Regions from separate parts of the Bradyrhizobium sp. 41S5 genome, predicted to be linked through region 3. Evidence: predicted binding sites of a transcription regulator. Region 3 holds the regulator's gene; each other region holds the start of a gene.
What was found. The regulator LexA, encoded in region 3, represses DNA repair genes until DNA is damaged. The targets are predictions, from matches to a motif close to TGTTCNNNNTGTGTTCNG.
Positions count from the first base shown of each region.

Region 1: a site for LexA is predicted at 4,430-4,447, ahead of HAP47_RS09160 (ribonuclease T2). Genes of this name have one in related genera too.
Region 2: a site for LexA is predicted at 3,589-3,606, ahead of HAP47_RS19890 (single-stranded DNA-binding protein). Genes of this name have one in related genera too.

Region 1 is NZ_CP083721.1:1,939,310-1,947,020, reverse strand. Features, by position in the region: gene HAP47_RS09185 (TonB-dependent siderophore receptor) at 1-1,926, opposite strand, end outside; gene HAP47_RS09180 (hypothetical protein) at 2,359-2,556, shown strand; gene HAP47_RS09175 (DUF3617 domain-containing protein) at 2,859-3,389, opposite strand; gene HAP47_RS09170 (hypothetical protein) at 3,433-3,732, opposite strand; gene HAP47_RS09165 (hypothetical protein) at 3,899-4,375, shown strand; gene HAP47_RS09160 (ribonuclease T2) at 4,553-5,176, shown strand; gene HAP47_RS09155 (23S rRNA (adenine(2030)-N(6))-methyltransferase RlmJ) at 5,337-6,197, shown strand; gene HAP47_RS09150 (cold-shock protein) at 6,450-6,662, shown strand; gene HAP47_RS09145 (outer membrane protein) at 6,938-7,561, opposite strand.
Region 2 is NZ_CP083721.1:4,174,914-4,182,624, forward strand. Features, by position in the region: gene uvrA (excinuclease ABC subunit UvrA) at 1-1,337, opposite strand, end outside; gene HAP47_RS19875 (outer membrane protein) at 1,605-2,264, opposite strand; gene HAP47_RS19880 (hypothetical protein) at 2,319-2,573, opposite strand; gene HAP47_RS19885 (outer membrane protein) at 2,589-3,332, opposite strand; gene HAP47_RS19890 (single-stranded DNA-binding protein) at 3,774-4,268, shown strand; gene HAP47_RS19895 (DUF2306 domain-containing protein) at 4,524-4,922, shown strand; gene gyrA (DNA gyrase subunit A) at 5,159-7,711, shown strand, end outside.
Region 3 is NZ_CP083721.1:4,521,387-4,529,097, reverse strand. Features, by position in the region: partial or broken gene HAP47_RS21695 (ComEC/Rec2 family competence protein) at 1-557, shown strand, start outside; gene HAP47_RS21690 (hypothetical protein) at 554-781, opposite strand; gene HAP47_RS21685 (hypothetical protein) at 928-1,356, opposite strand; gene lexA (transcriptional repressor LexA) at 1,598-2,302, opposite strand; gene HAP47_RS21675 (molybdopterin molybdotransferase MoeA) at 2,534-3,745, opposite strand; gene HAP47_RS21670 (HAD family hydrolase) at 3,759-4,397, opposite strand; gene HAP47_RS21665 (hypothetical protein) at 5,812-5,961, shown strand; gene HAP47_RS21660 (NADH:flavin oxidoreductase/NADH oxidase) at 6,097-7,284, shown strand; gene HAP47_RS21655 (S41 family peptidase) at 7,471-7,711, shown strand, end outside.

The sequences.
Region 1 (7,711 bases), 2.6 Mb from region 3:
CATGGTGGCGCCGAGCAATCGCCGATCCAGCTTGCCGAGATCGTAGTCGATCACGGCATCGAACAACGTTCTCGCCGCATTCTGGAACGTATTCTGGTCGTTGCCGAAGTTGGTCCCGATATGACGGACACCGAGACCGAGCCTGAGCCCTTCGACGGGGGCGCCGGACTGGAACGTGTATTTGCCGAAGGCGGCGAAGGAATTCCTCGGAATGCCGGAGAGCTCATTGCCGGTCGTATCGGGATTGCCCTGCGTGATCACGACGTTGAGATGGGTGTAGGCCGCGGTGAGATCAAATCCCTGCTTGAGCGCCAGCTTCGCCTCGAGCTCCACGCCCTTCGATTCGACCTGTCCGGTTGCCGCCTGAAAGGCCATGTTGCTGGGATCGGTGCGCAGCACGTTGTCCTGCGTGATGTCGAACACCGCGGCGGTCAACAGCACCGGCAGCTGCGGCATCTGGTACTTGATGCCGATCTCCTTCTGCTCGCCGGTGGTCGGCTTGAACGGCGATCCCGATGCGTCGACGCCGACCTGCGGGGCGAATGCCGTCGCGTAGCTGACATAAGGCGCAACGCCATTGTCGAAGACGTAAGCGAGGCCCGCGCGGCCCGTGAAGGCGGTCGCCTTCTGCGTTGACGGCACGCCGTCCAGGCCTGCGGTCGTCGTCTGCGAGACCCAGCTCTGGCGCCCATTGAGCGTCAGAATGAAGCCGCCGAGCCTGGCCTGCTCCTGCGCATAGACGCCGACCTCGTCGGTCGACTGCTTGTTGAAGATCGAGAATGCCGGCGACGCGATCGCCTGGGCACCGTAATTCATCGTCAGCAGATTGAGATCGGGAGCCGGCCCGTATCCGATCTTGTCGTTGTAGTAGGAGTGCCCGTAGTCGACGCCGAACAACGCCGTGTTCTTGATCGCGCCGAGGGTGAACTTGGCCTCGGCCTGATTGTCGAGCGTCACCGTATTGAAGCTATCCAGGATCCGCCAGGCGGAGCGCGACGCGAGATTGGTGCTGCTGTCGATGGAATCGATCTGGGTGTATTTGGCGTCGGTGTCGACCTGATAGAAGCGGAAGTTCTGCCGCACCGTCCAGACGTCGTCGACATTGTGCTCGAACGCGTAACCGATGCGGTATTGCTTCTGATCCATGGCGCTGAAGGCCGGATCATTCGAGTAGATGTTGGTCAATTGTCCGTCGGGCGTGCGGAAGTTGCCGATGCTCGCGGCGGTTCGGCTGCTTTGATATTCGCCGAGGATCGTAAAGGACGTATCGACGTCCGGCCGCCAGGTCAGCGCAGGCGCGATATAGGTCCGATCGTCGTCATTGCCGGGATACCAGGTCTTCGCGTCACGGAGCAAACCCGTCAGCCGGTAGTACAGCTGATCGCTGCCGGGCACCGGACCACCGATATCGAAGCTGCCCTGGTAACGGTCGTAGGTGCCACCCTGTAGCTGTACCTCGCCGAATGTGGTCAACGGCGGCCGCTTGGTGGCGACGTCCACGATGCCGCCCGGCGAGCCGAGGCCATAGAGGCCTGAGGCCGGGCCACGGAGGATCGACACGCTGTCGAGACCGTATGGCTCGATCTTGGGAATGGCGAAGTTGCCGCCGCCCTGGCGCAGGCCGTCGCGATAGATCCCCGTATAGGTCGCATCGAAGCCGCGGATGTAGAAACTGTCGAACCGGGGATCATAGCCGAACGCCGTGGTTGTGACGCCGGGCGTGTAATTGACGGCGTCCTTGAGCGTCTGGACGTTACGATCCCTGAGCTCCTTTTGCGTGACGACCGAAAGCGACTGCGGCGTCTCAATCAGCGCGGTGTTGGTCTTGGTGCCGGCCGTGCTGCGGGTCGCAACGTAACCGGTCGTCGTCCCGATCGTGCCGGCCGCAGCTTGCGACCGCGGAGCCTGGTTCTGAGTGGGCGCCAAAGCATTTCGGCGTCGGCTCGCCACGGTGGTGCGCGAAGACCTGGTGTTCCGACTTGAAGCGACGGCACTGCGCTTCCTTGCAGCGCCAGGTTCATCCACCGTCACGGCAGGAAGCACGCTGACGTTGTTCGCCGGAGAGCCGGTTTGCGCTTGAGCGCTGGCGCCGGTTGCACCCATCGGCACAAGCATGACCGAACCGAGAAACGCTGCCTTGATCGCAGCCGTTGATGCAAGCAAGCTGCGTTTGCTCCGCGACGAAGCCATTCCCACCAAGCAATCCCCACACTTCCCCAGGCCGATCTTGATCGAGTCGCGTGCTCGTCATTGAGCGGACGATTGGGGCGGACTTCTATCGGCGGCTTGGGCGAAATTCCACACGCGCAAAATAGAATCCATTGAAGCGCGCGATGCACGACACTGGAACGATTCAAGATGCGCAACACTGGAGCGATTCAAAAAGACATGTTGTCGCAGCAAGCTCTTCAGCACGAGGAATTCGCGGCCGATCCTCGTTCTCTCAGAGAGTCTCGAGTGCGAGACACGCAGCGATCATTCATTGATGTTGATGTCGCCCTGCAATGCCGTCGTGCATTGCGCGCGGCCGCGACCAACACCGGACATCATGTTTGACATCCAATCTATTGAAGGTGAGAGGCCGGTGACGGCCGTGCGTCGAGACGCGCGCTTGGCGTCAACGGTCGGCGACAATGGTGAAGCGAATGCGCTGGCGTGACGGAGTTGGCGCACGCGGTCCAACGACATCATTGCGAACTGACAGCTCGCGCGAACGAACGCTCAATGACGGGCAGCGCAAAACCGCTTGGCAATCTTGTCGCGGGTTGCCCGCAATGATGGTGGTGCACAACGTCACGTCCTCTCAACATGAGAGAGGACGTGCTCAGGCGCGCGGTGGCAATCTAAGGCGCTGCGCCCTACTTCTGCTTGGGCAGGAGGCCCTTCAGCTTTTCCATATCCTTGACGTTCATCTTCATGCCGCCGGGCATGATGATGTCACCGGGCTTCTGGTCGCTCTTGCAGGCGCCGAGCCATTTCGCCTCGAGGGTCATCGTGGTGTCGCGGGAGCCGGCGGCGCCGCCTTCCGCGTGCGAGGTGCTCTTGACCGTGTAGGCGGAATTGAAATCGCCGACGATCTCGGCATGGCTCTTCATCGACATGCCGGCGACGCTGCATACGCTGTCGCTGACATAGCCGGTCGCGGTCTTCTGGATGTCCTGCTTGGAGCAGACTTCCTTGGCCATCGGCGAGGCCGCCGCGCTCATCTCCTTGTCGGTGGTCTCGTCGGTGCAGTGCTGCATGGTGATTTCCGGCATCGGCCCGCCGGTACGCACCATTTTCATCTCCCACAAGCCGGCCTTGCGGATCGGCAGGTCGACGGCGCTGGCGGCACCGGTGGACAGGACAATGCAAACAGCAGAACCAAGCAAGGCAAGCTGTCGGGTCATGCGGCGAGCTCCCGGCTGAACGATCGTAGGATCTGGAGTGCGCTCAGTAGAGCGTGCGCACCGGCCTCTGGGCCGAACCGTAGGGCACCCAGCGGCAGGCGAACGAGATGTAGCCACCCGGGTAGCGCTGCACCGCAAGGAACTTGACCACCTTGCCGTAGGAAGCGCAGTGATCGACGGCGATCTGCCGCGCGTCGGTCTGGGCCGCCAGCGTATAGGCGATGATACCGCCGGTATCATTGCCCTTGAACGGCGGCACCGGCTGCATCCAGTCGGCTCGCGCCGGACCAACGGCCAGCATCCCGCAAACGGCAACCAGGCACGCGGCCAATTTCCTTCGCATCGCAGACTCCATTTCGCTTGCGACCAACATAGAGTGCGCCGGCGACCATGGAAAGAACGAGCCCGCTGTTGGAGGTGGACTTCTCCGCAGGTGTTGCCGCGCTGCACTTGACCTTGCCGGGGCTTCACGGCACCGTCCGACGCATCTGATCATCGGGTGGATTCCCATGCGCAACCTGTTCAACTCCCCCAATAAACTCAGCCACACGCTTGGCCTCGGCGCCGCGCTCGTGGTCGGCCTTCTGGCGTTCGGGGGCACCGCTCAGGCCGCCAATCCGTTCGAGCTCAATTTTTGGCTGTCCGGCCCGCGCTATGACGGCAATGTGGCCCCCTGCGAAACGGCCCTGACGACCATCAGCGACCAATTCCACGAAAAGGAAGCCACTTTCTGGAATTCGCCGCTCGTGATCACCGGGTTTGGCCGGATTCACGAAACCGCGTTCCGCCCCTGGCAATCCGATAACATTCCGCGCCGCTATTGTTCGGGCGATGCGATGCTGAGCGACGGCAAGGTGCGCAAGGTGCACTATTCGATCATCGAGGACGGCGGCTTTGCCGGCATCGGCCAGGGCGTCGAATGGTGCGTCGCTGGGCTCGACCGCAACTGGGCCTATAACCCGCACTGCAAGGCCGCCCGGCCCTGATCTCCTAGCAGCTCGGTCAAAACGGAAGCCGCCGCCGTTCAGTCGGCGGCTTTTTGTTCTTGAAATGTTCTATCGGCCTGCTAGGCTCTGAATGGTCGCGTGAGGGAGCGTTTGATGCCTCGGTTGGTCACTATTTTCCGATTTCTGCTTTCCATTGCCTTTGTTCTGTGTGGTGCGATGGGAGCCTCGGCCCAGGATCGCCGGCAGAATGCCCCCGGCGAGTTCGATTTCTATGTGCTGTCGCTGTCGTGGTCGCCCTCGTTCTGCGAGGCGGCGAGCGAGCGCGGCAATAACGGCCGCGGCACCCAGGCGCAATGCGGCGGACGGCCATACTCGTTCGTGGTGCACGGGCTGTGGCCGCAATATGAGCGGGGCTTTCCGGAATACTGCCAGCGGCCCTCGCCCCGCCTCGCTCGCAACATCATGACCTCGATGCTCGACCTGATGCCGGCGCCCGGCCTGATCTACAACGAGTGGGACAAGCACGGCACCTGCTCGGGCCTCGGCGAACGGGCCTATTTCGAAGCCATCCGCAAGGCCCGCGCCGCAGTAAAGATCCCCGAGGAATTCCTGCAATTGACGGAGCCGAAGACGATCGCGCCCGACGAGCTGGAGACGGCGTTCATCAAGGCCAATCCGGGGCTCAGCAACTCCGCGATCTCGGTGACCTGCGACAGCAGGCGGCTCAGCGAGGTGCGGATCTGCCTCAGCAAGGATCTGCAATTCCGTTCCTGCGAGGAAATCGATCGCCGCGCCTGCCGCCGCGATCAGGTGCTGATGCCGCCGGTTCGCGGCGGCTGAAGTCTCGTCCGCGTCACGACCGGGCAAACGCGCGTTGTCGCGCCGAGTGTCCCGGCCATGGACGCCATCACGAAACTAACGAGATAAGGCATAGATGCGCGGGACAGGCCGGGCATGACGCAGTACAACATGCGATCCCTCTGGAGCGCAGCGTCATCGCATGAACTATCGTCACGCCTTTCATGCCGGCAGCTTTGCCGACGTCATCAAGCACATCGTGCTGGTGCGCATGCTCACCTATCTGCAGGAGAAGCAGGCGCCGTTCCGCGTCATCGACACCCATGCCGGCGCCGGCCTCTACGATTTGACGTCGAGCGAAGCGCAGCGCGGTGGCGAATGGCTGACCGGCATCGCGCGGCTGATGCAGGCGCGGCTGTCCGACAAGGCGTTGCCGCTGATCGCGCCCTATCTCGACATCGTCAGAGCATTCAACCCGAGAGGCGAACTGAAAGCCTATCCCGGCTCGCCGTTGATCGCGCGGGCGCTGCTGCGTCCGCAAGACCGTCTCACGGCCTGCGAGATCGAGCCCGTGGCGCGCAAGCAATTGATCGATGCATTGCGACGCGATGTTCAGGCGCGCGTCGTCGATCTCGGCGGCTGGATGGCACTGCCCGCATTCGTGCCGCCGAACGAGCGGCGCGGCCTCGTGCTGATCGATCCACCATTCGAAGCGAAGGACGAGTTCGAGCGGCTGGCGAGTGCCTTCACCGAAGCGTTCGCGAAGTGGCCGACCGGCACGTATCTTTTGTGGTACCCCGTAAAAACCCGGAGAGCTACCGACGAACTCGCGCGCAGCGTGGCTGCAGCGACAGCAAGCAGTCGGCCCGCGGGCAAATGCTTGCGTTTGGAATTCAGTGTGGCGCCACAAGAAACCGGCGCAGGCCTCGTTTCCACCGGCCTTTTGATAGTGAATCCGCCGTGGACGCTGGCGGGCGAGCTGAAGATCATCCTGCCCGAACTCGAGAGACCGCTTGGTCAAGGCGGCGCCGGACGCTTCAGACTCGAAACGCCTAAACGGTAGCACCCACTGAAAAGTTCTATTTGAGCATAGGCAACGCGCGCGGAACCGTATTATGCTCATCCTGTTACGACTGGCTTTACGTTCCGCTTCCGCGAATGGTTGCGGCGGAGTGACAAGGCCGAAATAAATCCAGGCAGACCGGCGGCGTGACGCCGGCCTGTTCAGGTGGCCAAGCTTCCGACAAGCGAATGTCGGTCAACCGCTACGCGGCGTGCGCGTAGCGGTGGAGCAATACGGGGGAGGAGTTTCCCGATGGCCATGACTGGGACAGTCAAGTTCTTCAACGGAGAGCGTGGCTATGGCTTCATCAAGCCTGACGATGGCGGCCGCGATGTGTTCGTTCACATCACAGCTGTCGAGCGTGCAGGATTGAAGGACCTGACTGAAGGACAGCGCATTACGTTCGAGGTTGAACCCGACAAGAAGGGCAAGGGCCCGAAGGCGGTCAACCTGGTGGTTTCATGACGAGCGCGCGCGGTGCGTAGCTCGTGATGAACGGCGAATGAAGCGTTGCGTGTGAGTTGACTGCCGGGCGCGTGGCTCGCGCCCGCTGCATGACCATCTGCATGATGCGGACGCGATTGGCGGTGCCCGCATGTCCGATGCGTACGGCTGACCGACTGGATTCTCGGACGCCGCGGCGTTCATGCAGCCGCGCGTGATGTCGGCGTGCTCGGCACAAAGAAAAACCCGGCCGCGCGAGGCGCGGCCGGGAGTTGATGTCGGACGTTTTCTTGTTCTCAGAAGTGATAGTTGATGCCGGCGCGAACCAGGCTGAAGCTGTAGCCGTTCGACGCGCCGCCGGTGATCGTGAAGTTGCTGTTGGCGAGATCGACGTAGAGATACTCGATCTTGGCGCTCCAGTTCGGGGCAAAGCCCATTTCGGCGCCGGCGCCGACGGTGAAGCCCGCATTGGTATGCGACTCCGAGATGCCGAAAGTCTCGCCGCGCAGTTCGCCGAAGGCGAGACCGCCGGTCGCGTAGAACAGCACATTGTTGACCGCATAGCCGGCGCGGCCGCGCACGGTGCCGAACCACGGGTTGGAGAACTTCCAGGGCGCGAACCGATCGTCGGCACTGGTGCCCTGGATATCGGCCTCGATGCCGAACACCCAAGGCGAGCCGTTCTGGAAATTGTATCCGGCCTGCACGCCGCCGACGAAACCGGACGGCTTGGTCGGGTTGTTCTCGACCGAACCCCAGCCGTAGCCGATGTTGCCGCCGAGATAGGGACCGGCCCAGCTGTAGGCATTGAGCGGCTGATAGACGGTATAGGGCGAGCCGTAGTTGAGATCGGCCGCCGCCGCCGAGGTCGTCCAGCCTGCGACGATCAGTGCCAGCGCACGCGCTACAAACCGGGTCATGGGTACTCTCCACACGCAACTGCCGAAACCCGCAGGCCAGGGCCGGCGTGGTTACGGAATTCCACTTTTTTCGCTAAGGTTTATCGAGAGTTTTAAGTTAAAGGGTTGTTAAGCCCGGTTAGCGGCCCGCTCATCAGTCTTAACAATGTG
Region 2 (7,711 bases), 350 kb from region 3:
TAGCCGTTGCAGCCGGCGCAGGGTACGTCGGAGAAATATTTGCCGAGCTCCTCGCGCGCCCACTCGCTTTCGGTTTCGCGGTAGCGGCGGTTGATGTTGGTGACGACACCCTCGAACGGCTTCTTGGTGTCGTAGGAGCGGACGCCGTCCTCATAGGAGAACTTGATCTCGTCGTCGCCGGAGCCGTGCAGCAGCGCGGCCTGCACCTTCTTGGTCAGGTCCTTCCACTTGGTGTCGAGCGTGAACTTGTAGTGCTTGCCGAGCGCGGTCAGGGTCTGGATGTAATAGGGCGAGGACGACTTCGCCCACGGCGCGATCGCGCCCTTGCGCAAGGTCAGCTCCTTGTCGGGGATGACCAGGTCCTCGTCGATATGCTGCTCGACGCCGAGGCCGCCGCAGGCCGGACAGGCGCCATAGGGGTTGTTGAACGAGAACAGCCGCGGCTCGATCTCGGGGATGGTGAAGCCGGAGACCGGGCAGGCGAATTTTTCCGAGAACAGGATGCGCTCGGGGCCGCTCTTGTCGTGGATTTTTGCGGTTTTCTTCTTGTCCTCGGCTGGTGCCGCCGCCGGCGCATCGGCATACTCGATCACGGCGAGGCCCTCGGCGAGCTTCAGCGCGGTCTCGAAGCTTTCCGCGAGGCGCTGGGAGAGGTCGGGGCGCACCACGATGCGGTCGACCACAACGTCGATGTCGTGCGGGAATTTCTTGTCGAGCGCGGGCGCCTCGGACAGCTCATGGAAGGTGCCGTCGATCTTGACGCGCTGAAAGCCCTTCTTGAGGTACTCGGCGAGCTCCTTCTTGTACTCGCCCTTGCGGCCGCGCACGACCGGCGCCAGCAGATAGAGGCGGGTGCCTTCCGGTAGCGCCAGCACGCGGTCGACCATCTGCGAGACGATCTGGCTCTCGATCGGTAGCCCCGTGGCCGGCGAATACGGCACGCCGACGCGCGCCCACAGCAGGCGCATGTAGTCGTAGATCTCGGTGACGGTGCCGACGGTGGAGCGCGGGTTCTTCGACGTGGTCTTCTGCTCGATCGAGATCGCCGGAGATAAGCCGTCGATCTGGTCGACATCCGGCTTCTGCATCATCTCGAGGAACTGGCGCGCATAGGCCGACAGCGACTCGACGTAGCGGCGCTGGCCCTCGGCATAGATGGTGTCGAATGCAAGCGACGACTTGCCGGAGCCGGACAGGCCGGTGAACACCACGAGCTTGTCGCGCGGAATCTCGACGTCGATGTTCTTCAGATTGTGTTCGCGCGCGCCGCGGATCGTGATGGCGCGCGATGAGGAGCCGGCGTTCTGTTGGCGCTTCGCCTTGAGCACTTCATCCATAGCGACATTTCCGGGCGCATGATCGGGCGCCTTTTTGGGCGCGCATCGCCGGTGCTGCCGGGACCTTGCGCCGATGGGTGAGAAGACTGGAACGTAGGAAGAACGGCCGACAATTTCCAGTGCTGAGTCGCGTCCATCAACGGATAGTTTGCCTGATGGCAGCAGCCGTCAGCAGGATGCGGTTCCCGGACGCAAAAAGGCCGGCGCAAGGCCGGCCTTTCCGTGCGATCTGATCCTGTGGACCAGGAATTGCTCAGTCGATTTGGCTTAGTACCTGGCGACGATCGGGCCGCCGAAGTGATAGTTCACGCCGAACTGGACGCTGTGCAGGTTGAGGTCGGGGGAAGGCACGCCGAAGTAGGTCTCGCTGCCGAGGCTGCGATACAGATACTCGCCCTTGACCGACCACTGCGGCGCGATGAACGCCTCGATGCCGGCGCCGACGGTCCAGCCGGAGTGGAAGTTGCTCTGCGAAGCGGTCACGCCGAGCGCGCTGACGCTGATCTTGTTGTCGACCCAGGCGTAGCCGCCGGTGCCGTAGAACAGCACCTTGTCGACGGCGAAGCCGATGCGGCCGCGCACGGTGCCGAGCGCGTCGACCTTGCTCTTCACGGTGACGCCGAGCGTGCTGGCCGAGGCGTCGACGTCAGCCCAGGCACCGTCGGCCTCGAGGCCGTACACGATGTTGCTGGTCTGCCAGTTGTAGCCGATGGTGCCGCCGGCGAAGCCGCCTTCCATTTTCGGATTGCCGGACTCCTCGCTGGCATAGCCACCGAAGCCGCCGATGTAGAAGCCGGTCCAGTTGTAGATCGCGGCCGGCGGCGGAGCCTTCACGTAAGGCGCGCGTGCCGCCATATCGGCGGCCATTGCCGGTGCAATTGCGCTGAGGGCAAACATGCCGGCCGATGCCAGCAAAACATTCCTGATTTTCAAAGTCCCAGTCCCATTTTCTTGTTGTCCCTTCAAACATTGGAGGGAACGTCACAGCAGTGTCGTGTGACGATCAGGTGTTTCTACATAGAAATCCTGGAAGTTGTGTAACCGTGAAACCACCATGCGCGGAAAACGGCCCAGGCGAAGCGCGCGCTTGCTCGCAAGAAGAAAGCCGGCGCAAGACCGGCTCTTGTGGTTGACCACGTTTGATTTGTGGCCCTGGTCCAGCGCGCTCGGCTGCGCAAACAAGCGGCCGCGCCAACAAAAAGGCCGGCGGGGAGGCCGGCCTTTGGTCTGGATCAAATCCGTGTCGCTCGATCAGTAGCGCGGAACCACCGGGCCACCCCACTTGTAGTTCACGCGGACGGTGACGAGGTCTACGTCCTGGCGATCACGGATGCTGCTGAACAGCGCGCCGGTCGGGGTGGTGAGGTTGTAGGTCTTGTCCTGCATGAACAGGTGGTCGTACTCGACACCAGCGGTCCAGTTCGGCGCGAAGCCGACTTCGATGCCGGCGCCGATGGTGCCGCCCCAGCGGGTGTCGCTCGCGCTGCCGGCGAGCACGCCGGTTGGCGTGAAGTAGGTGTTGAAGCGGTTGTCGGTCAGCGCCGCACCGCCCTTGGCGTAGAGCAGCACGTTGTTGACGGCGTAGCCGATCTGGCCGGTGAACAGCCCGAACGCGTCGATCTTGCTCTGGTTGGTGAACAGGCCCGGGAAGATCGCGCTGTTGTTGCTGCCCTTCAGGTCGGCCCAGTCGCCCTGCGCTTCGAGGCCGAACACCCAGGTGCCAGCCTGCCAGCGATAACCGATCTGGCCGCCGGCGACGCCGCCGGTCGCATCATGGCAACCATCCGAGCCGATCAGCACGCCACCCGGGACTTGGTCCCAGCAATTGTGGCTCGAGCCCCAGCCGCCGTTGGCGCCGATGTAGAAGCCGCTCCAGTCATAGACGGCGGCAATCATCGGCGGCGCTTTGGTGTAGGGGCGCGCAGCCAGATCCGCAGCCGCGGCAGGCGCAGCGAGCGTGATCAGGGCAACCGTACCGAGCAAAAACTTCTTCATTATCAAACCCCCAGCTTCCCGATCGGCTTCCAAAGGTCCCGAAGCGCGATCTCAGACGCGAGCGCCCGCCTGATGGCTGGTACCTATACCCTGATTCAACCGGAAACGCCGTCTCCCAAATGCAACACTCGCGGAAGAAGCATCGATAGGGCAAGGTGTTGATTTGACTTATATTTTCGTAAGGCGTCGGAGCCCGCTGGTGACTGGGAGCGAAATCGGCGGATGCGCCATCGCCATCGGCTGTTTCTACGGTTGTGCGAACAAACCTGGAACGGTGTCGGCTGCGGTGCTATATCTTGATAATCGTGGATAACCGCGCGACGGCGAGGGCATCGAGCCGGCACCGGCCGTATAGGTCATTCGCGACGCCTGCAAGTAAGTGGCGATGGTTGAGAGTGGCGGCCGATGCCCGGCGCCCGGTTTTTGAGTGGAGATGATGCGATGGCAGGAAGCGTGAACAAGGTGATCCTGGTTGGAAACCTCGGCAAGGATCCGGAGATCCGGCGGACACAGGACGGCCGTCCGATCGCGAATCTTTCCATCGCCACCTCGGAGACCTGGCGCGACAAGGGCACCGGCGAGCGCAAGGAAAAGACCGAGTGGCACCGCGTCGTGATCTTCAACGAGGGCCTCTGCAAGGTCGCCGAGCAGTATCTGAAGAAGGGCGCCAAGGTGTACATCGAGGGTCAGTTGCAGACCCGCAAATGGACCGACCAGAGCGGCGTCGAGAAGTACTCGACCGAGGTCGTGCTGCAGGGCTTCAACTCCAACCTCACCATGCTCGACGGGCGTGGCGGCGGAGGCGGCAGCTTCGCCGACGATGGCGGCGGCAGCGACTTCGGCTCGTCCGGTCCGGTCAGCTCGGCGCCGCGCCGCGCGGTCGCCGCCGGCGGCGGCAGCCGCAACAGCGACATGGACGACGACATCCCGTTCTGACCGCAGGTCGCGGTTTCAGGATTCCGTCAGGGCCGTTCCGTGAAGATTCATTTCCCGGAGCGGATGTATGACGCGCGAGGCGAGGTCCTTGTGTGAACTATGAGGATAGCCTCATATCGAACTGGTCATATTACACTAATATCCACTGGATCGCACAAGTTCCCCAGACTTTGACACGGGTCGATGTGAATGATATTTACATTGGCCTGCGGCACGGTGACGTCTAGCCGCGAGCTTCACTCGAGGGCTGCCATCATGAGCCTCGCGCCATTGCTCGACGCTGCGCCTGCGATCCCGCTCCATGCCTTTGCTGCGATGGCGGCCTTCGTGCTCGGCTCCATCCAGCTCGCCGCACCGAAGGGCGCGCTGCCGCATCGGACGCTGGGCTGGATCTGGGTGATCCTGATGCTGGTGGTTGCCGGGAGCTCGTTCTGGATCCATCAGATCCAGCTGGTGGGCCCGTGGAGCCCGATCCACCTGTTGTCGATCTTCTCGCTGGTCATGCTGGTGCTCGGCGTGAAGGCCGCGCGGAGCCACAATGTCCGCCGCCACAAGTTCACGATGATCGGCATTTTCTTCGGCGCGCTGGTCATTGCCGGCCTGTTCACCTTCATGCCCGGGCGGATCATGCACGCAGTGGTGTTCGGGCACTGAGGGAGGCGAAATCGCGAATGCCCAGTGGCGAATAACGCGCGGGGGAACCCGTGTTCCATGCGCAGTTCGCCGCTCAAGATTCGCTTCCCGGGCCAAGCCGCGACCGAAGCCGCAAACAAGCCCGTAAGTGCATGAAAAAACGAAGGGAAAAACGGCTTGCCGGAGCCGCGCAAGGGTGGTTATCAGGCCTCCGATGGTCTATATGATTCCCCAGCAGAACTGACCGGATTTCCCCTTTGTCCGAACCCGAAGACGACAAGCCCGGCGAGCCGCCGGTGCCCTCAGATATTCGTCCCGTTTCCATTCTCGACGAGATGAAGAAGTCCTACCTCGATTACGCGATGAGCGTGATCGTGTCGCGTGCGTTGCCCGATGCGCGCGACGGGCTCAAGCCGGTGCACCGGCGCATCCTTTATTCGATGCATGAGCAGGGACACACGCCGGACAAGAAATACGTCAAGTCCGCGCGCGTCGTCGGCGACGTGATCGGTAAATATCATCCGCATGGCGACCAGTCGATTTACGACGCGATGGTCCGTATGGCGCAGGACTTCTCGCTGCGGGTCCCGCTGATCGACGGCCAGGGCAATTTCGGCTCGGTCGACGGCGATCCGCCGGCGGCCTATCGATATACCGAGGCACGGCTGACCAAGGCGGCGCTTGCCGTTCTCGCCGACATCGACATGGACACCGTCGATTTCCAGCCGAACTACGACAACTCGGAGAAGGAACCGGCGGTTCTGCCGGCCCGCTTCCCGAACCTCCTGGTCAATGGCGCCGGCGGCATCGCCGTCGGCATGGCGACCAACATCCCGCCGCACAACCTCGGCGAGGTCGTCGACGCCTGCGTAGCGCTGATCGACAATCCGGCGCTCACGATCGACGAGTTGATCGACATCATTCCCGGACCGGACTTCCCGACCGGCGGCATCATCCTGGGCCGCCAGGGCATCCGGTCGGCCTACCATCTCGGCCGCGGCTCGATCGTGATGCGCGGCAAGGTGGCGATCGACACCATCAGGAAGGATCGCGAAGCGATCATCATCACCGAGATTCCCTATCAGGTGAACAAGGCGACGATGGTCGAGCGCATCGCCGATCTCGTGAAAGAGAAGAAGATCGAGGGCATCGGCGACCTGCGCGACGAGTCCGATCGTGACGGCTATCGCGTCGTCATCGAGCTGAAGCGCGAAGCGGTGCCCGACGTGGTGCTGAACCAGCTCTACCGGTTCACGCCGCTGCAGACGAATTTCCCGGCCAACATCCTGGCGCTGGATTCCGGCCGTCCGCAGACGATGAATCTGAAGGACCTGCTCACCATCTTCGTCGCATTCCGCGAGCAGGTGGTGACCCGGCGGACCAAGTTCCTGCTCGGCAAGGCCCGTGATCGCGCCCACATTTTGGTCGGCCTTGCGATCGCGGTCGCCAACATCGATGAGATGATCCGTGTCATCCGAACCTCGCCCGATCCGAACACCGCGCGCGAGGCCCTGATGTCGCGCGACTGGCCGGCACGCGACGTCGAGGCGATGATCACGCTGATCGACGATCCCCGGCATCGCATCAACGATGACGGCACGCTCCGGCTGTCGATGGAGCAGGCGAGAGCGATCCTCGATCTCCGGCTGCAGCGCCTGACCGCACTGGGGCGGGACGAAATTTCCGAGGAGCTCGACAAGCTCGCGGCCGAGATCGCCGACTATCTCGACATCCTGCGCTCGCGTGCGCGCGTGCAGGGCATCGTCAAGACCGAGCTCGCCGAAGTGAAGCAGCAGTTCGCCACCCCGCGCAAGACCGTGATCATCGAGCAGGAAGGCGAGGTCGAGGACGAGGACCTGATCCAGCGCGAGGACATGGTCGTCACCGTGTCGCATGCGGGCTACGTCAAGCGCGTGCCGCTGTCGACCTACCGGGCACAGCGCCGCGGCGGCAAGGGTCGCGCCGGCATGCAGACCCGCGACGAGGATTTCGTCTCGCGCCTGTTCGTGGCCTCGACCCACACGCCGGTGCTGTTCTTCTCGTCGCGCGGCCAGGTCTACAAGGAGAAGGTCTGGCGGCTGCCGATGGCAGCTCCAAACGCGCGCGGCAAGGCGCTGATCAACATCCTGCCGTTGGAGCAGGGCGAGCGCATCACCACGATTATGCCGCTGCCGGAGGATGAATCCTCCTGGGGCAATCTCGACGTGATGTTCGCGACCACCAGCGGCACCGTTCGCCGCAACAAGCTGTCCGATTTCGTCGACGTCCGCCGCTCCGGCATCATCGCCATGAAACTCGAGGAGGGCGAGGCGATCGTCGACGTGCAGATCTGCACCGAGCGCGACGACGTGCTGCTGACCGCCGCCGGCGGGCAATGCATCCGCTTCCCGGTCACCGATGTGCGCGTCTTCACCGGCCGTACCTCAATGGGTGTGCGCGGTATCGCGCTGGCCGAGGCCGACAAGCTGATCTCGCTGGCGATCCTGCGCCATGTCGAGACCACCTCGGACGAGCGCTCGGCCTACCTGAAGATGCGCCGAGCGGTGGCCGGCGAGGCGACGGCCGAGGAGCCCGCGGATACCGAGGGCGAGGAGACGGCGAACGCGATCCAGCTGTCGCAAGAGCGCTACGCCGAGCTGTCGGCGGCCGAGCAGGTCGTGCTCACCGTCTCCGTCAACGGCTTCGGCAAGCGGACCTCGTCCTACGAGTACCGCACCACCGGCCGCGGCGGCAAAGGCATCGTCGCGATGAGCGTCAACAACCGCAACGGCAACCTGGTGGCGTCGTTCCCGGTCGAGGACGCCGACCAG
Region 3 (7,711 bases):
GGGCGGTGCGGGTGCCGCAGCCGGACGTGCTGGTCTCCGCCGACGGCCGCAACGTCGCGGTGCGGGGCGGCGACGGGCGGCTGCATCTGATGCACAGCGCGAAGGACGCCTTCCTCGTCAAGGAGTGGCTGGCGGCGGATGCCGACGCGCGGACCGCGACGGACGCGTCGCTCGGCGAGGGCGTCTCCTGCGATCCGAGCGGCTGCGTGACGCAAGGGCCCGGCGGCGCCTTCGTCGCGCTGGCGAGCCGGCCCGAGGCGCTGGCCGACGATTGCGACCGTGCGGCACTGATCGTGACCGCACGGCCGGCACCGCGGGACTGCGCGGCCTCGGTGATCGATGCCGAGCGGCTGCGGCGCCACGGCGCGCTGGTGCTGCGGCGCATCAGGGACGGCTACGCCATCGATGCGGTCAAGCCCGGAGGGATCGACCGGCCGTGGTCGCCAGCGGTTCCCGGCGACGGTGAGGCTGCGACGACGTTGCGCGCCCCCGCAAGCGCGCCGCGGCCCACCGTCGATGCGACGCCGGCCGAGACCGATTTGCAGGGCGAAGATTAGCCGTTGTCGGGCGAGGGGCCGGTCGGCAACTCGAACAGGCCGAGATGGTATTCGTCGGAGTCAGGGCCGGCGTCAGGCTTCTTGACGAGGGTGAAGGAAGCCTCGGGAAATTGCTCCCAGACCTTCAGGTCGTCAGCCGTCACCGTCAGCCAGCCGAACCGGAACAAGTAGCGGCCCGGCTCCGTGACGCGTCCAGCCTTTTGCCATGTGACCTTGTCGACCACCACGCACGTCCTCCGTGCCCGATGATGCGCCAAGGCGCGCGCCGACGCAATTCTCCAGCCGCGCCCCGGAACCCGGCGTCCGGGGTCGCTCGAAATCGCTTAGGTCATCCGCCGCTGAACGGGTTCATTCCGCGGCGACGATGTGCTCAACCCAAAAACAGCGACGCAAATGCGGAGGGCCGCCGCTCCACAACCTTCGGCTTCTGCTCGACCGGCGGATGCAGTGCCGGCAATTGCAGCACGCTGACACGTTGTCCCTCGACGAGCTGGGTCACCAGCACATGGCTGCCGTCGGGGAATTCGACCGCGTCATGATGGCGATCGGGAACGTCGGGCTCGACTTCGTTGAACACCCCGACGCGGAAGTTCATCGTCTTGGTCCAGATCCAGCGGCTGTCGTAGCGAACGTTCTCGGCGAAAGCGAGCTCGGTGCCCGGCAGCATGCAGACCGCGACAGTGGGATCGGTCTCCGAAGCAAAGCCGCGGGTCGACGTGCCGCGGAAAGTCGTGGTGATCAGCGTCTCTCCAACAATGGCGGGGCGCGACGCCACGGCGTGCAGACTATAGTCACACATCGGATGGCTCCTCTAATCGAGGTAGCGACCAGTGCCTCTCCTTGAGGCATAGGGCCTCTACCAGAGTGGACGATAGCGAACGAGTGTCTCCTCGTTTCTGGGCGATTGTACGACTGGTCGCCCAACGCCCCAATCACAAACACGCGACGCCGCGTGAGAGGTGTCGGAGCGCATCGGGCAAACAGCACGTTACGCTATCATTCAAGGAACGATCCGATGTGTTGCTCGTTCCCCGCCGCCATCAGTATTTGCGATAGAGGCCGATCAGCTTGCCCTGGATGCGGACCCGGTTCGGCGGCAGGATGCGTACTTCATAGGCGGTATTGGCCGGCTCCAGCGCGATCGACGCGCCGCGGCGGCGGAAGCGCTTCAGGGTGGCTTCCTCCTCGTCGATCAGCGCCACCACGATGTCGCCGGTGTTGGCGACGTCGTTGCGCTGGATCAGCGCCATGTCGCCGTCGAGGATGCCGGCGTCGACCATCGAGTCGCCGCGCACTTCCAGCGCATAGTGCTCGCCGGAGCCGAGCATGTCGGGCGGCACGCTGATGGTGTGGCTGCGGGTCTGCAGCGCCTCGATCGGCGTGCCGGCGGCGATCCGGCCCATTACGGGGACCGCGACCGGACGGTTGCCGTCGTCCTCGGCGATCGGCGGCGTGCTGGTGCGCTTGCCGAGGGTGCCTTCGATGACGCTCGGGGTGAAGCCGCGGCGGCCGTTGCCGCCGCCGGCCGAGAGCTCAGGCAGCTTGATGACTTCGATGGCGCGGGCGCGGTTGGGCAGGCGGCGGATGAAGCCGCGCTCCTCCAGTGCAGTGATCAGGCGGTGGATTCCGGACTTCGAGCGCAGGTCGAGCGCATCCTTCATCTCGTCGAAGGAGGGCGGTACGCCGGCCTCTTTCAGACGTTCATTGATGAAACGCAGAAGTTCGTACTGTTTGCGCGTGAGCATCTCGAGTATTCCCCCGGTTGGTAGCGTCGTTCGATTCCGAGACTTTTCAGGCGGGGCCTGACCTCAGGAGCACGGTGCTCATCACAAGCGCTCCCTCGCGGCCTCCCATTTGTACACACCAGTACTCGAAACAAATCATGAACGGACACTATATGTTCGATATGTGTTCCGCAACCACTTAATTTCCGGTGAACGCATCCGGCAGCGCACAATCGGCGGGCCGTGCGAGCCTCACTCAGGCAGCATCAGAATCTCGCATTCGCTGCCTTTGCCGGCGGCAGGCGCAAACGGCGGACGCACGAGAAGTGCCCGTGCCGCAGCGAGATTCCCGAGCAGCGACGAGTCCTGCTGCGTGACAGGCGTTGCGATCAGCGTGCCGTCTTCGCGCTCCTCGAGGCGCGCGCGCAGATAGTCCTCGCGCTGGTCGTTGGCGGCGAGATCGCGGCCGAGCAGGGCGCTGGCGCGGACATGATGGACAGTCTTTCGGCCGCTTAGCGCCCGAATCAACGGCACCAGAAACAGGAAGGCGCAGACATAGGAGGACACCGGATTGCCGGGCAGGCCGATCACCCGCATCGCGCCGAGCCGGCCATGCATCATCGGCTTGCCGGGGCGCATCGCGATCCGCCAGAACGCCATCTGAACGCCCTCGGCTTCCAGCGACTGCTTGACCAGGTCGTGGTCGCCGACCGAGGCGCCGCCGGTCGTGATCAGGATGTCGGCACCGGTCTCGCGGGCCCGGCGGATGCCGGCGGTGGTCGCTTCTACCGTGTCGGCGGCAACCCCGAGGTCGACGGTCTCGGCGCCTTCGGCGCGCGCCAGCGCCCGCAGCGCATAGCCGTTGGAATAGACGATCTGGCCGGGGCCGGGCGTCGAGCCCGGCATCACCAACTCGTCTCCGGTCGCCAGCACCGCGACCTTCGGACGGCGGTGCACCGCGAGCTCCGGATAGTTCATGGCGGCGGCCAGCGACAGCGCGCGATCGGAGAGGCGGCTGCCGGCATTGAGCAGCACGTCGCCCGCACGGAAGTCGACGCCGGCCGGGCGGATGTGCCGTCCGGCGGTTGCGGCCTCCGTGATCGTGATGTGGTCGCCGTCGACGGCGGTGTCTTCCTGGATGATGACGGCGTCGGCGCCATCGGGGATCACACCGCCGGTGAAGATCCGCACCGCTTCGCCGGCGCCGACCATCCGCTCGAACGGCCGGCCGGCGGCGACTTCCCCGATCACCTTGAGCCGGGCCGTCAGATCACCAGCGTCGGCCGCCCGCACGGCATAGCCGTCCATCGCCGACATCGGCTGCGGCGGCTGGGTGCGCCGCGCGGCGAGGTCGCGCGCCAGGGTGCGGTGGTAGGCGGCATCGAGCGCGACCATCTCCTCCGGCAGCGGTTCGGCGCCGGCGAGGACGGCGGACAGGGCATCGGCAACCGGCATCAGGGCCACGCTCGGAGCTCCATCAATCCAAATGTTCAATACCAAGTGCAGTCAGAGCCCTCGCCACGTCATCCGTCGATGTCACGTGGATGGCATGAAGGCCGCGCGCCCGCGCGCCCTCGATGTTGGCGGCCAGGTCGTCGAAGAACAGGATCCGCGACGCCGGCACACCGATGGCTTTTACCACATGATCGTAGGCCTCGGCGTCGGGTTTCCGAAAGCCGATCATCGAGGACAGGAAGACGGTGCGGAAATGGCTGAGCAGCTCGGCATGGATGACCGAGAAATGCGCGACATGGGCCGGATTGGTGTTGGAGAAGGCGTAGAGCGGCATCCGCACGGCGGCGCTCGCGAGCAGGGGGGCAATTCCCGGCATCTCCCCGGTGAAGATCGCATTCCAGCCTTCGAGGAACTGCGCATCGGTGAGGTTGATGCCGAGCGTCCGGCGCAGGTTTGCGAAGAACGCCGCGTCGTCGATCCGGCCGATCTCGTGATGCCTGAAGCTGTCGTCGACGACAAATCGCGTAGCGAGGTCGGCCGGCGCGCAGCCGGCATGCCGCGCCCAGTGCGCCATCACCTTCTCGAAGTCGATGTCGAGCACGACGCGGCCGATATCGAACAGCAGCACGTCGACGGAATCGGGAGAGAGTTGCGAGGTCATTGCGTGAAACCGTGTACGAGAATTGCGGGCGGCCGGCAATGTCTCCGATTTGTGCGGCAGGCATGCGACCAGGGTGCTGACGTTGGCCGGCTCGGTCCATTCTCACGCGGTGTCATCACCCGCGCGCATGCGGGTGATCCAGTATTCCAGAGGCGCTGGTGCTCGAGCCGAGAGGCCGCGGCGTAAAGGCAGAGAGCTCGGGGTATGACCACAGGTGCAACCGGAGCCGCTTCATGGGCACTCGTCAGTTGCACACTGCGCGTCCACCGCATCTCGACCCACGTTCGTGACGATCGCGAAGCGCCCCTCGATCGGGTGAGACGGGCGGCATAAACTGGGTTCTGTTTCGGATAAGGCGAAATATTTTTAACGCGGGGGCTTGCGCCGTCGGGCAAATCAGTGATTGGGCATTTGGGGCGTCAAGCGACTTGCTGCTTGCCGGGCAGACCTCTCACATCCTGGTAAGCGCCAGGCCGAGGTAGGCGATGAGCGCGCCGGTGCTGAGAATGACGACGACGAGCGCCTGCTCTGAACGTGCCTGCAGGGTTTTTCGGCTCACGGCGATGACGCTCCGTCTTTCAAGATCGTGCTGTCCAACTCACGTCGGTTGGCATCCGTTCCGGCTCCTGCCCGGGAACTTTCATCAATGTCAGCGGCGCGGGCGCGCTAGCTCGCTTCGCGTTCCAGGCCAGAAACGCGCAACGCCGCCCGCATTGAAATACGACGGGCGGCGTTGGTTCTAGCCCCAGGAGGAATGGCAAAATCCTGACGTTATGGATACGCGCGAGCGAGCAATAAGGTTCAGTCTTCGACCCGTATGAATCCGGTAACTCCGAAGGAGCAAAAGAAAGTGCTGGGGCGAGGTCTAGGATAGTGTGACAAGTTGCTCTGGCCTCAGCGTGTACCCCCTCGCTGGGGCCTTTCTTTGCGCCGCGGATCCCGCGGCGCCGGGGCTGCGCGCGGCGAGTTTTCAGTCAGCGACCTGACCCGGACACCCACCAGAAGGTTGCCGACACCTTCCTCAAGCTCGGCGTGCTCGACGCGCGCGCCGAGGTTGGACAATTCTGGGATACGAGCTTCAATGACGCAATCGCCGCGGGCGCAGCGAGGCTTGCGCGGAGTTGACGGCTGTCGTTACGATGTAGCCCATATGGACTAGGTGATGTCCGGGCAGGTTCCCGGAGATCGCGGCATTCCGGACGAGAAAGTTCCAGCATGGCCGCGCGCGGCTGTGCCCGTGTTGCCATGCGGACCGGAGAGCTTGCAGGCCGCGCCAGGTCCGTACGATGATGATCTCGACCACGTTGAATTGAACGCGGGGCGGCCCCGGCAGCGGCCTTCAAGGGGCTCCCGGGGCCAGTTTTGTTCGCAGCTGATGACTGTCGCTCATGCGGATTGTTGCTCGGAGCTGAAATTGAATCACGACACGTTGGCCAAGCTCACCGTCACCATCATCGTCCTGGTCGCGCTGCTGGTCTGGCGTGTTGCCGACCAGAAGAACGTGATCGCATGCGGGCTCAACTGCCCGACGGACCTGTCGGCGAACCGCAAGCCCGCTCAATAGGAAGAGCTCGTTGGTCGATGTCGCCACGGTGTTGCGCGCCGCGCGCCCTATCGGCCATCGCGCGGTGCGTATATCGTTGGCGCCAAATACAAGATCGATCCCGCATGCCGGGTAACGACGTGAAGTGAGGAAGCGATGTCCGACATGCTGCTGTTTTCGCCGATGACCATCCGCGGCGTCACGCTGAAGAACCGCATCGTGGTGCCGCCGATGCATCAGTATTCGGCCGAGAAGGGCTTTCCGACCGACTGGCATCTGATGAACGCCGGCAAGTTCGCCGCCGGCGGCGCCGGCCTGGTGATCGTCGAATCGACCAAGGTCGAGCGGCGCGGTTGCGGGACGATCGGCGATCTCGGCATTTGGGACGACAAGTTCATCGCGCCGCTCAGCCGGCTCGTCGGCTTCATCAAGCAGCAGAATGCAGTGGCCGGCATCCAGCTCGGCCATTCCGGCCGCAAGGCGCGCGCAAGCCGCCCCTGGGAGGGCGACCGACCGCTCGAACGCAGCGTCGCAATCGAGGATTGGGACGCCTGGACGCCGGTGGCCCCGAGCGCGATCGCCCATAGTCAGCGCTGGCCGGTGCCGCGGGCGCTGGCAACGCAGGAAGTGAAGGACCTCGTCGCGGCCTGGGGGCAGGCCGCCCGCCGCGCGCACGAGGCCGGGTTCGAGGTGCTCGAGCTGCACGGGGCCCATGGCTATCTCGTGCACGAATTCCTCTCGGAGCGTTCGAACCAGCGCAGCGACGAATATGGCGGCTCGGAAGCCAACCGGATGCGCTTCGTGATCGAGGTGACGGAGGCCGTGCGCGTGCACTGGCCGGATCACAAGCCGCTGTTCGTGCGGCTGTCGGTCGAGGACAATGCCGGCTGGGGTCCGGAACAGAGCGCGCGGCTGGCGGCGATCCTGAAGCCGAAGGGCGTCGACGTGATCGACTGCTCGTCGGGGGGAATCAGCGAGATGGCGCCGATTCTGGGCAAGGAGATCAAATACAACTATCAGGTGCCGCTGGCGGAATATGTCCGCCGGCGTGCCGATATCATGACCATGGCGGTCGGCCTGATCATCCATGGTGACCAGGCCGAGCAAATCCTGCGCGACAAACAAGCAGATTTGATCGCGGTCGGCCGGGAAATCCTCAATAACCCCAACTGGCCGATGGATGCCGCGCTGAAACTCGGGGTTGAAGGGCCATTTCGCCATGTTCCTCCGCAGTTTGGCTATTGGCTGGGCACCCGGGCCAAGCGCGGATTCGGGACCCGGCCGTCGACCTGGCAGAGCGGGTTGCGGGAGGCTGGGCCAGAGGCCGACCGGGAGCCGACTTGAGGCTGACGTGGTGCTGATTAAATGCTGATTTTGGGGCTGACCAGGGCATCGTGACAGGACCGTAATGGTCCAGTGACCAAGCGGCCTTGATCCGACCAAAAAGCCGTTGTGTGGTGCCCCCGTCGGGGTGGGGCAGGCGAACGTTGCGGAACGTTGCCGGCCGATAGCGAAAAAGGATCGCGGATAATGCGCAAACATGTTGGCTTCTTCCTCGGGACGGTTGCGGGAGCGTGTCTCACCCTGCTCGTGGCCTCGCCGCAGGGGACGCATTTGTTCGCCGTCGCCAATGCCGCCGCGCATGCCGACAACACCTATTCGCAGCTCAACCTGTTCGGCGAGGTGTTCGAGAAGATCAAGACCGACTACGTCGAGAAGCCCGAGGACTCCAAGCTCGTCGAAGGGGCGATCAACGGCATGATCTCCTCGC